One region of the Endobacterium panacihumi genome, then DNA from elsewhere that is predicted to be linked to it. Evidence: riboswitches for the same ligand, from Rfam matches in the RefSeq annotation. Region 1 holds a riboswitch; each other region holds the start of a gene.
What was found. Region 1 has a riboswitch for cobalamin ahead of ACRQ1B_RS20280 (DUF1636 family protein). Riboswitches for the same ligand answer to the same signal wherever they lie in the genome.
Positions count from the first base shown of each region.

Region 1 (4,554 bases):
CGCCGCTGGCAAAGGCGGTGGCGGTGATGATCGCGGACGGCTTCATGCCGTTCATCGCCGCTTCGACAAAGGCCAGCGATGTCTTGTCCTTGAGGCCAGCCACAAAGACCGGAACGGCCAGAATGTTTTTCTCGCGCAGCGCGTCGAACAGGGCATCGATCGGCGCTACGTCACTGGCCAGAAGCATGGAACGGTAAAAAAGGATCGGCACGATGGCCGCCCCCGGCATCGTGGACAGAAGCGGATCGGGTGTTTCAAGGACGCCTTGGCCGGGATGATAAAACCCGGCCTTTGGTACGCTCACGGCATCGGCCATATCAGCCGTTTCGCCTCTCGCAAGCCTGATCAGCCGCGTGGCCAGAAGCGTCAAATTCTGCGGACCACCTTCGCGAAAATACGAAAGAAGCCGGTCGAGTTCCTCCGTCGAAACTGTGGATCCCGCCGCCAGCCTGGCATCGCGCTCGCTGCATTCGCCGGGCAACATGACCAGCGTCACGCCACGCGCGCGCGCCATGCGGGCCAGTTCGTCGGCGCCGTAAGGCCAACGGTCATGGCCGCCGAGAACCCGCACGAGAATGAGTTTTGCGAACCGCGCCACCTTATCGATCCAAAGGTCGACCGACATCGGGTGGCGCAGTTCGGAAATATTGGCGAGCCTGAGCGACGGCATTGTGTCGCCACCGCTGCCTGCCTCGGCTTTTGCCCATGCGGAGGCAATGCCGTTCAGATCGCTGTCGGTAAAGGACAGCACCACCACGTCGCCCGGCGTCTGGTCGAGATCGACCGGTTCGATCAGGTCGTCAAGCGACGAAGACGTGGTGGCGAGAATGTGCATCAGGCTGCCAGGATCTTTTCGATCTTTGCTGCATCGATGCCCTTTTCGCCGATGATGACGAGACGCGAACGACGCTCTTCATTGGCAGCCCAGGGGCGGTCGAAATAATGGTTCACGCGCGGGCCGACAGCCTGCACCAGAAGCCGCATCGGCTTGCCGGCCACTTCCACATAGCCCTTGATACGCAGAACCTTTTCGGCAGCCGTCACATCGGCGATGCGCTGGCTCAGCTCCGCCGGATCGGCAATTGCCGGCACATCCAGCACGAAGCTGTCGAAATCGTCGTGTTCGTGGTCCAGTTCGTCGTCGTGATGGGTCTTGCGGTTCTCGATGTCGTCTTCGACGGCAAGGCCAAGGCCGATGAACACGGCCGGATCGACGACTCCATTGGCGGCCGGCACGATGCGCACGGCGCGTGGCAAGTGTTCGGTCACATGTGCGGTGGCGATTTCCAGGCCCTTTGCGTCCAGAAGGTCGGCCTTGGTGAGAATAACGAGATCGGCGCAGGCGATCTGATCTTCAAACACCTCTTCCACCGGGTTGTCATGATCCAGGCTATCGTCTTCAGCCCGCTGGGCGGCCAGCGCTTCCATGTCGTCGGCGACACGGCCTTCCGCTAGAGCCAGGCCATCGACCACAGCGACAACGCCATCGACCGTCACGCGGCTTTTCACGCTAGGCCATTGAAAGGCCTGCACGAGCGGCTTGGGCAGGGCGAGACCCGAGGTTTCGATGAGGATGTGGTCGACCTTTGGCTCAAGCGCCAGAATCCTGTCGATCGCCGGCACAAAATCGTCGGCAACGGTGCAGCAGATGCAGCCGTTTGCCAGCTCGACGATGTTGTCGTCCGGGCAGTTTTCGATGCCGCAGCTTTTCAGGATCTCGCCGTCGATGCCGACATCGCCGAACTCGTTGACGATGACGGCAAGGCGCTTGCCTTCAAGGTTCTGCAATGTGTGGCGCAGAAGCGTGGTTTTGCCGGCGCCGAGAAAACCGGTGACGACGGTGCAGGGAATACGGGCGAGATTGGCGGTCATGAGCTTTTTCCTGAATGTCGGTCTATGCGTTGAAGTCGAAAGGCGGAATACGGGCGATCATGTTGCGTTTCAGACAGTCCGGGCGGCCTTTCCAGGGCATCAGGCCGTCGGCGGATGTGGCGATCAGTTCGGCACCGGTGATCAGGTCGGCGGCATTTTCCAGCGCCAAATGGCCAAACACATAGGTCCAGCCATCCTGCCTTGCGATGACCGCGCTCGGCCCACGCTTGCAGTTGGAAAGACAGTTGACGCTCTTGATGGTGATGTCGGGGGCCTGCTCGGCCGCCGCACCCATGGTGGCATTGAGCAGGTGCGTGCCCTGCCGCGGCTCTTCCGTGGACCCTTCGCTGGTACGACAGCTGGCGCACACAAAAATAGTCACCGACGGTTTTGCCGCCGTGATGTCGTTTTGCTGCCTGTCATTGGACTGAATAAAATCCAAGTCTCTACCCCGTTGGTTCAAAACATGCGGGGTGCCGAGCGCGAAAACCTGATGGTTGCCGTGCCTTGAAAACATCCTTGCCGGAGCACCCCGCCCGGTCGGATTCTTTTGTCTGTGACGGCAGGTCTCCTGGCTTGCGGATCGTCGCCCTATCGCCGCCTTCCCGAAATCGCTTTCAGTGGCGTGGTGCGGGGCTAACCGCCTACAGTTGCGGGGGCAGCCGTGGTTTGAAGCCGGAAAATCGACGTTACCACGTTCCCTCTTAGCTTTTCCCGTTGCCGGGAAAAGACCGTCACCCTTTCCCTAGGCGTCGGTGCCTGCACTGTCAATGCAAACGCTCTTATGGAAGGCCCGGATTGCCGCGCGAAACGAATCCCCTATAGTCCGCGCTTCGCCGCAAGCAGCCACCACGGGAGCACACAGATGAAAGATATCGACCAGCAGGAAGCCGAGCGCCATCAGCGCAAAATGGCCAACCGCAAGGCGGTTCAGGATGCCGAAGTGGCGGAAAAGACCATCGAAAAGGGCCTTCTCATCGTCAATACAGGTCCCGGCAAAGGCAAGTCGACGGCGGCTTTCGGCCTGGCCCTGCGCATGCTCGGAAACGGGCGTCGCGTTGGTGTCGTGCAGTTCATCAAGGGGGCATGGGAAACCGGCGAGCGCCCGGCACTGGAACTGTTTGGCGATCGCGTCGAATGGCATACGATGGGCGAGGGGTTTACTTGGGAAACGCAGGATCTGAAGCGCGATGTCGCCGCTGCCGAACGCGCCTGGGCCAAGGCCGAGGAACTGATGGCCGATCCGACCATCGGCCTTCTGCTGCTCGATGAACTCAACATCGCCCTGCGTTACGATTATCTTGATCTCGACGCCGTCATCGCGTCGTTGAAAGCCCGTCGCGAAGATTTGCACGTGGTCATCACCGGCCGCAACGCCAAGCCGGCGCTGATCGAGGCGGCCGACACGGTCACTGAAATGTCGCTGGTCAAACATCATTTTAAAGCGGGCGTAAAAGCCCAGTCCGGCATCGAGTTTTGAGAAAAGCCATGACTGCACGCGCGCTGATGTTTCAGGGAACCGGCTCGGATGTCGGCAAGTCGCTGCTTGTCGCAGGCCTTGCGCGTGCGCTGACCAATCGCGGTTTGAAGGTGCAGCCGTTCAAGCCGCAGAACATGTCCAACAATGCCGCCGTTACGGCCGATGGCGGCGAGATTGGCCGGGCACAGGCGTTGCAGGCGCGGGCGGCAAAAGTGCCGCTGTCGGTGCATATGAACCCAGTTTTGTTGAAACCGCAGAGCGAGGTTGGTGCACAGGTCGTCGTGCAGGGGCGTGTGCAGGGCAATGCGAAGGCCTCGGAATATCAGGGCATGAAGGCGTCCCTGATGCCGCGTGTCATGGAAAGCTTCGAACTACTGAAATCACAGGCCGATATCGTGCTGGTCGAAGGGGCGGGCAGTGCCTCGGAAGTCAATCTGCGTGGCAACGATATCGCCAATATGGGTTTTGCCCGCGCCGCCGATGTGCCGGTCATCCTGATCGGCGATATCGATCGTGGCGGTGTGATCGCCAGCATTTCCGGCACCAAACTGGTGCTGGATACCGACGACGCGGCGATGATCCGCGGATTCATCGTCAACCGGTTTCGTGGGGATCCCACCCTGTTTGCCGATGGCATGGCGATGATCGAAGCGCATACCGGCTGGCAGAGAATTGGCCTTTTGCCGTTCTTTTCCGAAGCCCGCCGTCTGCCAGCAGAAGATGCTCTGGCGCTGGATAGCCTCGCCATCGACAAGACGGGGGCAAAAATTCGAATTGCCGTGCCGGTCCTGCCGCATATTTCCAATTTCGACGATCTCGATCCGCTCGATGCCGAACCGGATGTCGATGTGGTGCGCGTGCGTCCGGGGCAGCCTCTGCCAGCTGATGCCAATCTTGTGCTTTTGCCGGGATCGAAGGCGACCATCGCCGATCTCGCCGCCTTCAAGGCCGCCGGTTTCGATATCGATCTTGCTGGCCATGTGCGTCGCGGCGGTTATGTGCTTGGTCTCTGTGGCGGTTACCAGATGCTCGGCCGCACGGTGCGCGATCCTGATGGCATGGAAGGCGAGGCCGCAACGGTCGAAGGCCTTGGCCTGCTCGATGTCGAGACAACGCTATCCGGTGACAAGCGTCTTGAAGCGGTAACGGGAACCAGCGCCGATGGTGTTTCCTTTGCCGGCTATGAAATGCATATTGGACGG
Region 1 is NZ_JBOZRA010000005.1:47,171-51,724, forward strand. Features, by position in the region: gene cobN (cobaltochelatase subunit CobN) at 1-835, opposite strand, end outside; gene cobW (cobalamin biosynthesis protein CobW) at 835-1,872, opposite strand; gene ACRQ1B_RS20280 (DUF1636 family protein) at 1,895-2,314, opposite strand; cobalamin riboswitch at 2,417-2,623, opposite strand; gene cobO (cob(I)yrinic acid a,c-diamide adenosyltransferase) at 2,738-3,352, shown strand; gene ACRQ1B_RS20290 (cobyric acid synthase) at 3,361-4,554, shown strand, end outside.

Region 2 (4,554 bases), on a different contig from region 1:
CGCACCTATGGCAGTCAGCCTGCCTTGATCCATGATGGCAATGCGATCGCAGAACATGGCGGCATGGTTGAGATCGTGCAGCGCCGCCACCACCGTCAGGTCCTGGCGGCGTACCAGATCGAGCAGATCGATCTGGTGACCGATATCGAGGTGGTTGGTCGGCTCGTCGAGAAGCAGGACGCGCGGCTCCTGTGCCAACGCTCGCCCGATATGCAGACGCTGGCGTTCTCCCCCGGAAAGATGATGCCAAAAGCGCTCTGCCTTATCGATCATATCGACGTTTTCAAGCGCCGCGTTGACGATCGCGTCATCCTCCAGGGACCATCCGGATAGCGGCCCAAGATACGGCGTTCGGCCCAGTTCGACGGCTTGACGCGCCGTAATTCTTTCGGTGGTTTCCGCCTGTTGCTCCACAAACGCAAGCTTTTGAGCAATGTGGCGGCTGCCGATGGATTTTATCGCCGCATCACCCAGCCTCACATGTCCGGAAAGCGGTTTGCGAATGCCGGCCAGCATCGAGAGCAACGTGCTTTTGCCGGAACCGTTGGGGCCGATAATGCCGAGAAACTCACCCGGCGCGACGTCGAAGGAAACGTCACGCACGATTTCCAGACTGCCGGCGGACCAGCTGAGATTTCGGGCAGAAAGCTTCATGGTCGCGTCCTCTTCTGCCCGAGAATGAAGGCAAATGCCGGGGCACCGAACAGAGCCGTGATCACACCGATTGGCAGCACCTGCCCGGAAACGATGGTGCGCGAAAGGATATCGGCGACGATCATGAAAACGGCCCCGACCAATGCCGTTACCGGCAGCAGACGCCCATGTCGAACACCGACGATGAGCCGTGCCGCATGAGGGATGACGAGGCCGATAAAGCCGATCGAGCCGACCAGCGAGACCATCGCGGCCGTCATCGCGGCGGCTGTACAGATCAGGACGACCTGAACGCGGCGCACGCGGATGCCGAGCGAGGCGGCCGCCTGATTGCCGAAGGCGAAGGCGTCGAGTGCGCGGACATGCCAGAGACAAATGAGAAGACCGATGATCGTGACCGGCAGCGCCAGACCGACATCCGGCCAGCGCACACCTGACAGATTGCCGAGCAGCCAGAACATGATGCCGCGCGCCTGCTCGGCCGTCGCCGACTTGGTCACGACGAAGGAGGTCAGCGCATTGAACATCTGCGAGCCTGCAACGCCGGCAAGGATGATAGCATTGCTGCCGCTGCCGGCGCGCATGGCCAGCAGGCTGACGAGCAGGAAAGCGGCAAGCGCGCCCGCGAGCGCACCCATTGGCATGGTCAGCATTCCCGCGCCAAAACCCAGAAGCGCTACGGCAACTGCACCGGTGGAGGCACCGGCGGAAATGCCGAGAATGTAGGGATCCGCCAGCGGATTGCGCAGCAGCGACTGCAGCACGGCACCGGCGATTGCCAGCGAGGCGCCGCAACAGGCAGCAACGACAGCGCGACTGAGGCGATAGGCCCAGACGATGCCCTCGTCGAGTGGTTCCAGCGGGTAGCCGGCGCCGAAAACGCGGTTGGCGACCGTTTTCAACACGACATCAAATGGAATGGAGGTTTCGCCAATCGCCGCCCCGGCGACTAGCGCAACGGCAAGGATGACGAGCGCCGCAAGTGCGACGCCCGTTCTACTCATTTTTGACGTTATATGTTCCACCGCTATCAGCTTATTTGGCAAGGCCCGAGGCGGCGATGGCATCAGCCAGCTTTTCCAGTCCCTCGACGGTGCGGATGGTCGGGTTCATAGCCTGCGCATCCATTTCGAAGACATGGCCTTCTTTCACGGCAGGCATCAGGCTGGCGACGGGATCTTCCTTGAGGAACTTGTGCTTGACGGCGACATCATCGGCCGGGAACCGGCGGCGATCCATCTTGCCGGCAACGATCATCGTCGGGTTGGCCTTGGCGATGGTTTCCCAGCCGACGGTCGGCCATTCCTCATCGCTCTCGATCACATTCTTGATACCGAGCGCCGACATGATGTAGCCCGGCGCGCCGTGGCGACCAGCGACATAAGGATCGATATCGAGTTCGGCACTGGAGAACCAGAAGACGGCCGAGAGCTTGCCATCCGCCGAAGCGATCTTTGTACGCGCGGCTTCTTCGCGCTTCTTGAGATCGGCGACAACTTCTTCGCCACGATCCTGAACGTTGTAGATCTTCGCCAGATCACGGATTTCCTGATAGATCAGCTCCATAGAAAACACGCCGGTGCGTACGCCATCACCACCACCGGAATTGTCCTTGCCGACGCAATCGGCCGGCGAGGTATAGACCGGCACGCCGAGTTCGGCGAACTGGGCAGGCGTGCCCACCACACCTTCCGGACCGATCTGCCACTGGAACTGGGTCGTCACCAGATCCGGCTTCTTGCCGATCACCGCTTCGAAACTCGGATCGTTGTCGGCCAGGCGCTCGACCTTGGCGTTCGTTTCCTCAAACCCCTTCAGCACCGGACTGACCCAGAGCGCCGTGCCAACCACCCTGTCCGACAGGCCAAGCAGATAAAGCACTTCGGTGACGCTCTGGCCAACCGACACCGTGCGCGACGGTGCCTGTTTGAAGGTCAGTTCAAGACCGCAATTCTTGATGGTCAAAGGGTACTGGGTTTCGGCAGCCTGTACCGGGGTCGAAAATGGAAGGATCGCGACGGCCGAAGCCAGCAAACCTGCGCAGACCGACAGGCGTGAAAAATGAAACATGGTCTCTCCTGGAAATGTGTGATCGATGGAGGGCGACAGCGCGTATCAGAACGCTTGCCGGCGGACAGTCGACATCGACGAAAAAGGGATAAAGACCATGGAGTGCGCACAAGCGCATGGAAGCGTCATAACGTGATCCTCTTCCGGGCATCCCCGCCCGTAACGATAGTTCTGTCCTGACGGCAGGTCTCCTGGCTCACGAACATGCCGTCCACCTGCCTTCCCATGCCGATCACGACACAGTGGCCAGATACCCTTCGGGCATCTCGAGGATGGACGGTGATCCGCTTACAGTTGCGGGGGCAGCCACGGCATTGAGATCTGATAAATCGGATCCGCACCGTGTTCCCTTTTAATTCCATTGCTTTCGGCGCTGGAAACCGTCGCCGCTGAGTTAGCTGGCAGATGTGCCCGCCGTCAATGGCAATAGTGTATGTTATGTAATATCATTACGTGTCAAGATAAAATATGCTGCCTGTTTTGCATCAGGCAAGGTCGATGGACGTCAGCATGGTCGATCGCGCGGTGTGCAGGTGCAGGCGGCATGCCTCGCGCGCCCTTGCGGGATCACCGCTTTTCAAACCGTCGATATAGGCCAGATGCTCGTGCAGCGCGCGATGATTGCGGGCCACTTCATCTCTTTTGTTCCACTGGTAATGATAGTGAAAAATCACCGACATTACGCCCTGGATATTGCCGAGAAACCGGTTCGGCACGGCACTATCCACCAGCTTGTGGAACCGATGATCAAGGTCGGAAAAATCGCGGCCGCGATTATTGAAATCGGCAAGGATTGCATGATGCTCTTCCTCGATCAGCGACAATTCGCCCCAAAGCAGATCATCTTTCGGGAGAGCGACAAAACGATCGACGGCCCGAAACTCGATCAACTCGCGCATATCAAAAAGCTCGCCGACAAAATCCACAGTCAGGCCCAGCGTGCGCCAGCGCCCGTTGCTCTGGCGCTCCAGAAGACCGAAATGGCTGAATTTATTGAGGCAGTCACGAATGGCTGACGTGGACACGCCGAACTGGCGGGCAAGATCCAAACCGTTGATGACTTGTCCGGGGCTGCAATCGGGACCGACCAACCATGCCATGAACTTGCGCTCGACCATATCGGCCAGCGGTTCCATATCGGCATCGGCGAGATAGTCACTACGCTTCGGCAGACGCAATTGCTGCTTGGCGCGACCTTCAACCGCGACGATGCCGCGCATGGACAACGCCGCCAACACGGCGCGCACCGTCGTGCGGCTGATACCGAGTGTCGCAGCCATGGCCGGCTCGGAAGGCAGCGGCGCACCGGCCTGCGCATCGGCCAGCATGTCGAGGGCCTGATTATAGCTGCGCTTGAAAAGAGCATTGGTTTTCATGACCGGGAGAGCGCCTTGAAATGACACTTGGCAGAAGCTGTTTTTTATGAATGCTCTTTTTATATAAAAAACAAATTGCCTGCAAGGCAATTGTCTTTTATCCCAAAAGAACAGTTTTAATGCATGTTACGGGAGAGGGAGCATGCGACGCGAATTGCATTTCTGTCGGCCTGCTGCGCCTCGACCGATCCTTGTTTCAAACAGTTATCAGATCAGGGCGGAGCGTCCATGACGGGCATCATTTTACAGTTCGGCACCAGCCGTTTTCTCCAGGCGCATGCGGATTTCTTTCTGCATGAGGCAAAGCAGGCAGGACAGGATGTTCTGCCTGTCATTATCGTACAGACATCGGGTTCCGCCGAGCGCGCCGGGCGGCTGGCGGCCTTTGCAAATCCAGACGGTTTCCCGGTTATTATTCGTGGCCTGGAAGACGGCAAGCCCGTCGAGCACGCCG
Region 2 is NZ_JBOZRA010000004.1:148,548-153,101, forward strand. Features, by position in the region: gene ACRQ1B_RS18850 (ABC transporter ATP-binding protein) at 1-654, opposite strand, end outside; gene ACRQ1B_RS18855 (FecCD family ABC transporter permease) at 651-1,658, opposite strand; partial or broken gene ACRQ1B_RS18860 (ABC transporter substrate-binding protein) at 1,690-2,640, opposite strand; cobalamin riboswitch at 2,889-3,124, opposite strand; gene ACRQ1B_RS18865 (GntR family transcriptional regulator) at 3,210-4,100, opposite strand; gene ACRQ1B_RS18870 (mannitol dehydrogenase family protein) at 4,329-4,554, shown strand, end outside.
Region 2: another riboswitch for cobalamin. It lies ahead of ACRQ1B_RS18860 (ABC transporter substrate-binding protein); the one in region 1 lies ahead of ACRQ1B_RS20280 (DUF1636 family protein).

Region 3 (4,554 bases), on a different contig from region 1:
AGGTCGCCGACCTGATCGCTGACGGAGACCGGCAGGCCGAGTTCCTTGACCAGTTCGGCAGCCTTGCGCACCAGCGCCTTGTCATTGATGAAACCACCACGCGACGGTTCGCGCGTCGCCAGAATATTTTCCGCAACGGTCATGTTGTTGCAGAGACTGAGTTCCTGAAACACGATGGTGAGGCCGGCCTTGGCGGCATCCTGCGGATTGGTCGGCGCATAGGGCTGGCCGTCGAGCATGATGGTTCCCGTCGTGGGCTGGTAGACGCCCGCGAGAATCTTCATCAGCGTCGATTTGCCGGCACCATTTTCGCCGAGAATGGTATGAACACGGCCCGGCTTCACCGAAAGCTGCATGTTCTTCAGCGCCTTCACGGCCCCGAATTCCTTGGACATGTCCTTGATCTCAAGGATCACGTTGTCGCCTGAGGTTTCCATGGCGTCACCTTTCAACGAGCGCTTCACACCACCACTGCGGCGAAAGCTGCTCCCTATTCCTGATCATGCAGATCGTGCACCGCATCGGCGGGCGGCTTCGAACAATCCGCAGATGCCCGGTGGCCCGCCTGGGGGAGCGGACCACCGGAGGAGGCAGCCTCAAAACAGAGATGGCCTCATGCGCAGAGCGTCTTGGGAGGACTTACTGCTTCTTGGTGTAAACGCCGGGAACGATCGGCTGTTCGGCCGGCACTTCCTCGCCTGCCTGCAGCTTGATCGCGGTTTCGACGGCAAGCTTGCCCATCTGGTCCGGGAACTGCTGGATGACGCCGACGAAATCCGGATCTGCATCGACTGCCTTGATGGCTTCCGGCATGCCGTCGAAACCGATGACCTTGACCTTGCCGGTCAGGCCCGAGGATTTGACGGCAACGGCAGCAGCGAGTGCAGCGTCGTCACCGAACCCGAAAATGCCGCCGATTTCCGGGTTGGCCTGCAGCATGTTCTGGGCAACGGCCAGCGCTTCGGCGCGGGTGATGCCGGTCTGGATCGACACGATCTTGATGTCCGGATGCTTGGCAATGGCTTCCTTGAAGCCGTTGACGCGGTTCACCACCGACTGCACGAGCGGGTAATCGATGATCGCGACCTGGCCCTTGCCGCCGAGCTGTTCGGCCATCAGTTCACCGGCCTTGACGCCGCCGGCATAGTTGTCGGTGCCGATATAGGAGGCGACCTTGGCGCCTTCGACAGGAACGTCGACGGTGATGACCTTGATGCCGGCTGCTTCAGCGCGGGCAACGGCGGCAAGAGCGCCCTTGCTGTCGACCGGCGACATGATGATGACGTCGACGCCCTTGACGATGAAGTCTTCGATATCGGCGAGCTGCTTGTTGAGGTCCTGGTTGGCGATCGAGATCTCGACCGACACATTTTTGGCCTTGGCTTCAGCGGTGATCGCCTTGGCAAGCTCGTTATAGAAAGGATGCTGCTGCGTGAGCAACGATGCACCGATGCCTTCGGCATGGGCAGCGGCAGCGGCGAGCGTGAGGCTGGCGGAAACCAGCAGCGTCTTTGCGAAATTCTTGAGGGTCATATTCATTCCTCCCGTCCTTGAGGCCTTATGAGCACACATCCAGCCGGCGGGCCTCCTCTTGCCGGCTGATTTTTCATCATATGTCCTAAATTTTACGCGCGTCAATATTTTTGAATTCGTACGTAAATAAATTTACGTGAAAAAGTTTCGGTGACCGTGACCTCGTGCGGCAAGCCCCCTCGTTTTCCCCAGACTTGACCGAGCCGAAACAACATATCCGTTGACGAAATTTTTGCCTCGTCTACCATATATAGTGTTCAAGGTTCTTCCGATTCGCATCGGAAGCTAAGACGGGAATTCGGTGCGTGATACCCATGACGGGTGCCATAATGCCGGAGCTGCCCCCGCAACTGTAAGCGGCGAGCATTCGATCGAGCAGGCCACTGACGCCAAAAGCGTTGGGAAGGCGGAACGAATGCCGTGACCCGCAAGCCAGGAGACCTGCCTTGCACGGAAACGTCCACGGGCGGGGTGTCCGAAGGTCGCGTATAGGTGCGGGATGATCCTGCGCATGCGCCTCCCCGAATGTCCCGCAAAAATGCTTCGGGGTGAAGTTTTATGTTCTTGAGTTTCTGCAAGCAGTCGATGCGTCGGCCCATCTACCCATGTCGGTTTGCGGGTTTGCGGCGCAGCGTGGCCACGACGAGCGCCTGACGCTCGGCCACCGACAGCGACACCTTCATTTCCCGTCATCTTCGCCCGGACATCGACCGAGGTGCGAACGCTTCCGCATGCTCATTTTTCACGAGGAACGACCATGACCATCACCGTCTACAGCAAGCCCGCCTGCGTCCAGTGCACCGCAACCACCCGCGCGCTCGACCGTCAGGGCATCGACTACACCATTATCGACGTGTCCGCAGATGCCGAGGCTTATGACCTCGTGCAGGGCCTCGGCTACCGCCAGGTGCCTGTGGTCATTGCCGGCGAGCAGCATTGGGCAGGTTTTCGCCCGGACATGATCAGCGCCCTCGCCTGACCATCATCGCGATGAGCGTCGTCTATTTCTCCACGAAATCGGAAAACACCCATCGGTTCGTGGAAAAGCTGGGTCTGACCGCCCGGCGCATTCCGATCTGCAGCGATGAGGCGCTTTGCGCACCCAACCCGTTCGTCCTGATCGTTCCGACCTATGGCGGCGGCGAAAACAAGGGCGCCGTTCCCAAACAGGTGATCCGCTTCCTCAACGATGCGGACAACAGATCCAACATCCGCGGCGTCATTGCCGCGGGCAACACCAATTTCGGCGCAGCCTATTGCATCGCCGGGGACATCATTTCCGCCAAGTGCCAGGTGCCATTTCTTTACAAGTTCGAGCTTCTGGGCACGCAGGAAGATGTCGACAACGTCAGACACGGATTGGAACGATTTTGGACGCGACAAGCTTCGACAAACCAGTGACAACGGCCAAGCCACCCGAGACGGGGCTGGATTACCATGCCCTCAACGCCATGCTGAATCTTTATGACGAGCATGGAAAAATCCAGCTCGACCGCGACCGGCAGGCGGCAAAGCAGTATTTTCTGCAGCACGTGAACCAGAACACGGTGTTCTTCCATAACCTGCGGGAAAAGCTCGATTACCTTGTGACCGAAGGTTATTACGAGCAGGAGGTTCTCGACCAGTATTCTTTCAATTTCGTGCGTGACCTGTTCGACCACGCCTATGACAAGAAATTCCGCTTCCCGACCTTTTTGGGCGCTTTCAAATATTACACCAGCTACACGCTGAAGACGTTTGACGGGAAACGCTATCTCGAGCGCTACGAGGACCGCGTCTGCATGGTGGCGCTGGCGCTGGCCCGCGGCGATGAAAAGCTTGCCCGCGATCTCGTCGACGAGATCATTTCCGGCCGTTTCCAGCCGGCAACGCCGACCTTCCTCAATGCCGGCAAGAAACAGCGCGGCGAACTCGTCTCCTGCTTCCTCCTGCGCGTGGAAGATAACATGGAAAGCATCGGCCGCTCGATCAATTCGGCGCTGCAGCTTTCCAAGCGCGGCGGCGGTGTGGCGCTGTCGCTTACCAACCTTCGCGAAATGGGCGCACCGATCAAGCAGATCGAAAACCAGTCGTCGGGCGTCATTCCGGTGATGAAACTGCTGGAGGATAGTTTCTCCTATGCCAACCAGCTGGGTGCGCGGCAGGGAGCAGGAGCCGTCTACCTGCATGCCCATCACCCGGACATCATGCGTTTTCTCGATACCAAGCGCGAAAATGCCGACGAAAAAATCCGCATCAAGACGCTGTCGCTCGGCGTCGTCATTCCCGACATTACCTTTGAACTCGCCCGCAACAACGAGGACATGTACCTGTTCTCGCCGCATGATGTGGAGCGTTTTTACGGCGTGCCGTTCACCGAGATTTCGGTGAGCGAAAAATATCAGGAAATGGTCGAGGACGGCCGTATACGCAAGAAGAAGATCAAGGCGCGCGAATTCTTCCAGGTCATCGCCGAAATCCAGTTCGAAAGCGGTTATCCCTACATCATGTTCGAGGACACGGTGAACAGGGCGAACCCGATTGCCGGTCGCATCACCATGAGCAATCTCTGCTCGGAAATCCTGCAGGTCAGCGATGCGAGCGAGTTCAACGACGACCTCTCCTATTCCAAGATGGGCAAGGACATTTCCTGCAATCTCGGCTCGCTCAATATCGCGGCCGCGATGGACAGTACCGATTTCGGCCAGACGATCGAAACCTCGATCCGCGCGCTGACTGCCGTGTCCGAAATGAGCAACATCACCTCGGTGCCTTCAGTCGCCAAGGGCAATGAAGACAGCCACGCGATCGGCCTCGGCCAGATGAACCTGCACGGTTATCTCGCCCGCGAGCGGATTTTCTACGGCTCGGAAGAAGGCGTCGATTTCACCAATATCTATTTCTACACAGTCGCCTATCACGCCGTACGCGCCTCCAACCGGCTTGCGGTGGAGAAGGGAAAAAGCTTCAAGGGCTTTGAAAACTCGAAATACGCGTCCGGCGAATATTTCGACAAATACACCGAACAGGAATGGCGGCCGG
Region 3 is NZ_JBOZRA010000002.1:462,315-466,868, reverse strand. Features, by position in the region: gene ACRQ1B_RS13960 (sugar ABC transporter ATP-binding protein) at 1-437, opposite strand, end outside; gene ACRQ1B_RS13955 (substrate-binding domain-containing protein) at 640-1,539, opposite strand; cobalamin riboswitch at 1,777-1,996, shown strand; gene nrdH (glutaredoxin-like protein NrdH) at 2,291-2,512, shown strand; gene nrdI (class Ib ribonucleoside-diphosphate reductase assembly flavoprotein NrdI) at 2,524-2,934, shown strand; gene nrdE (class 1b ribonucleoside-diphosphate reductase subunit alpha) at 2,931-4,554, shown strand, end outside.
Region 3: another riboswitch for cobalamin. It lies ahead of nrdH (glutaredoxin-like protein NrdH); the one in region 1 lies ahead of ACRQ1B_RS20280 (DUF1636 family protein).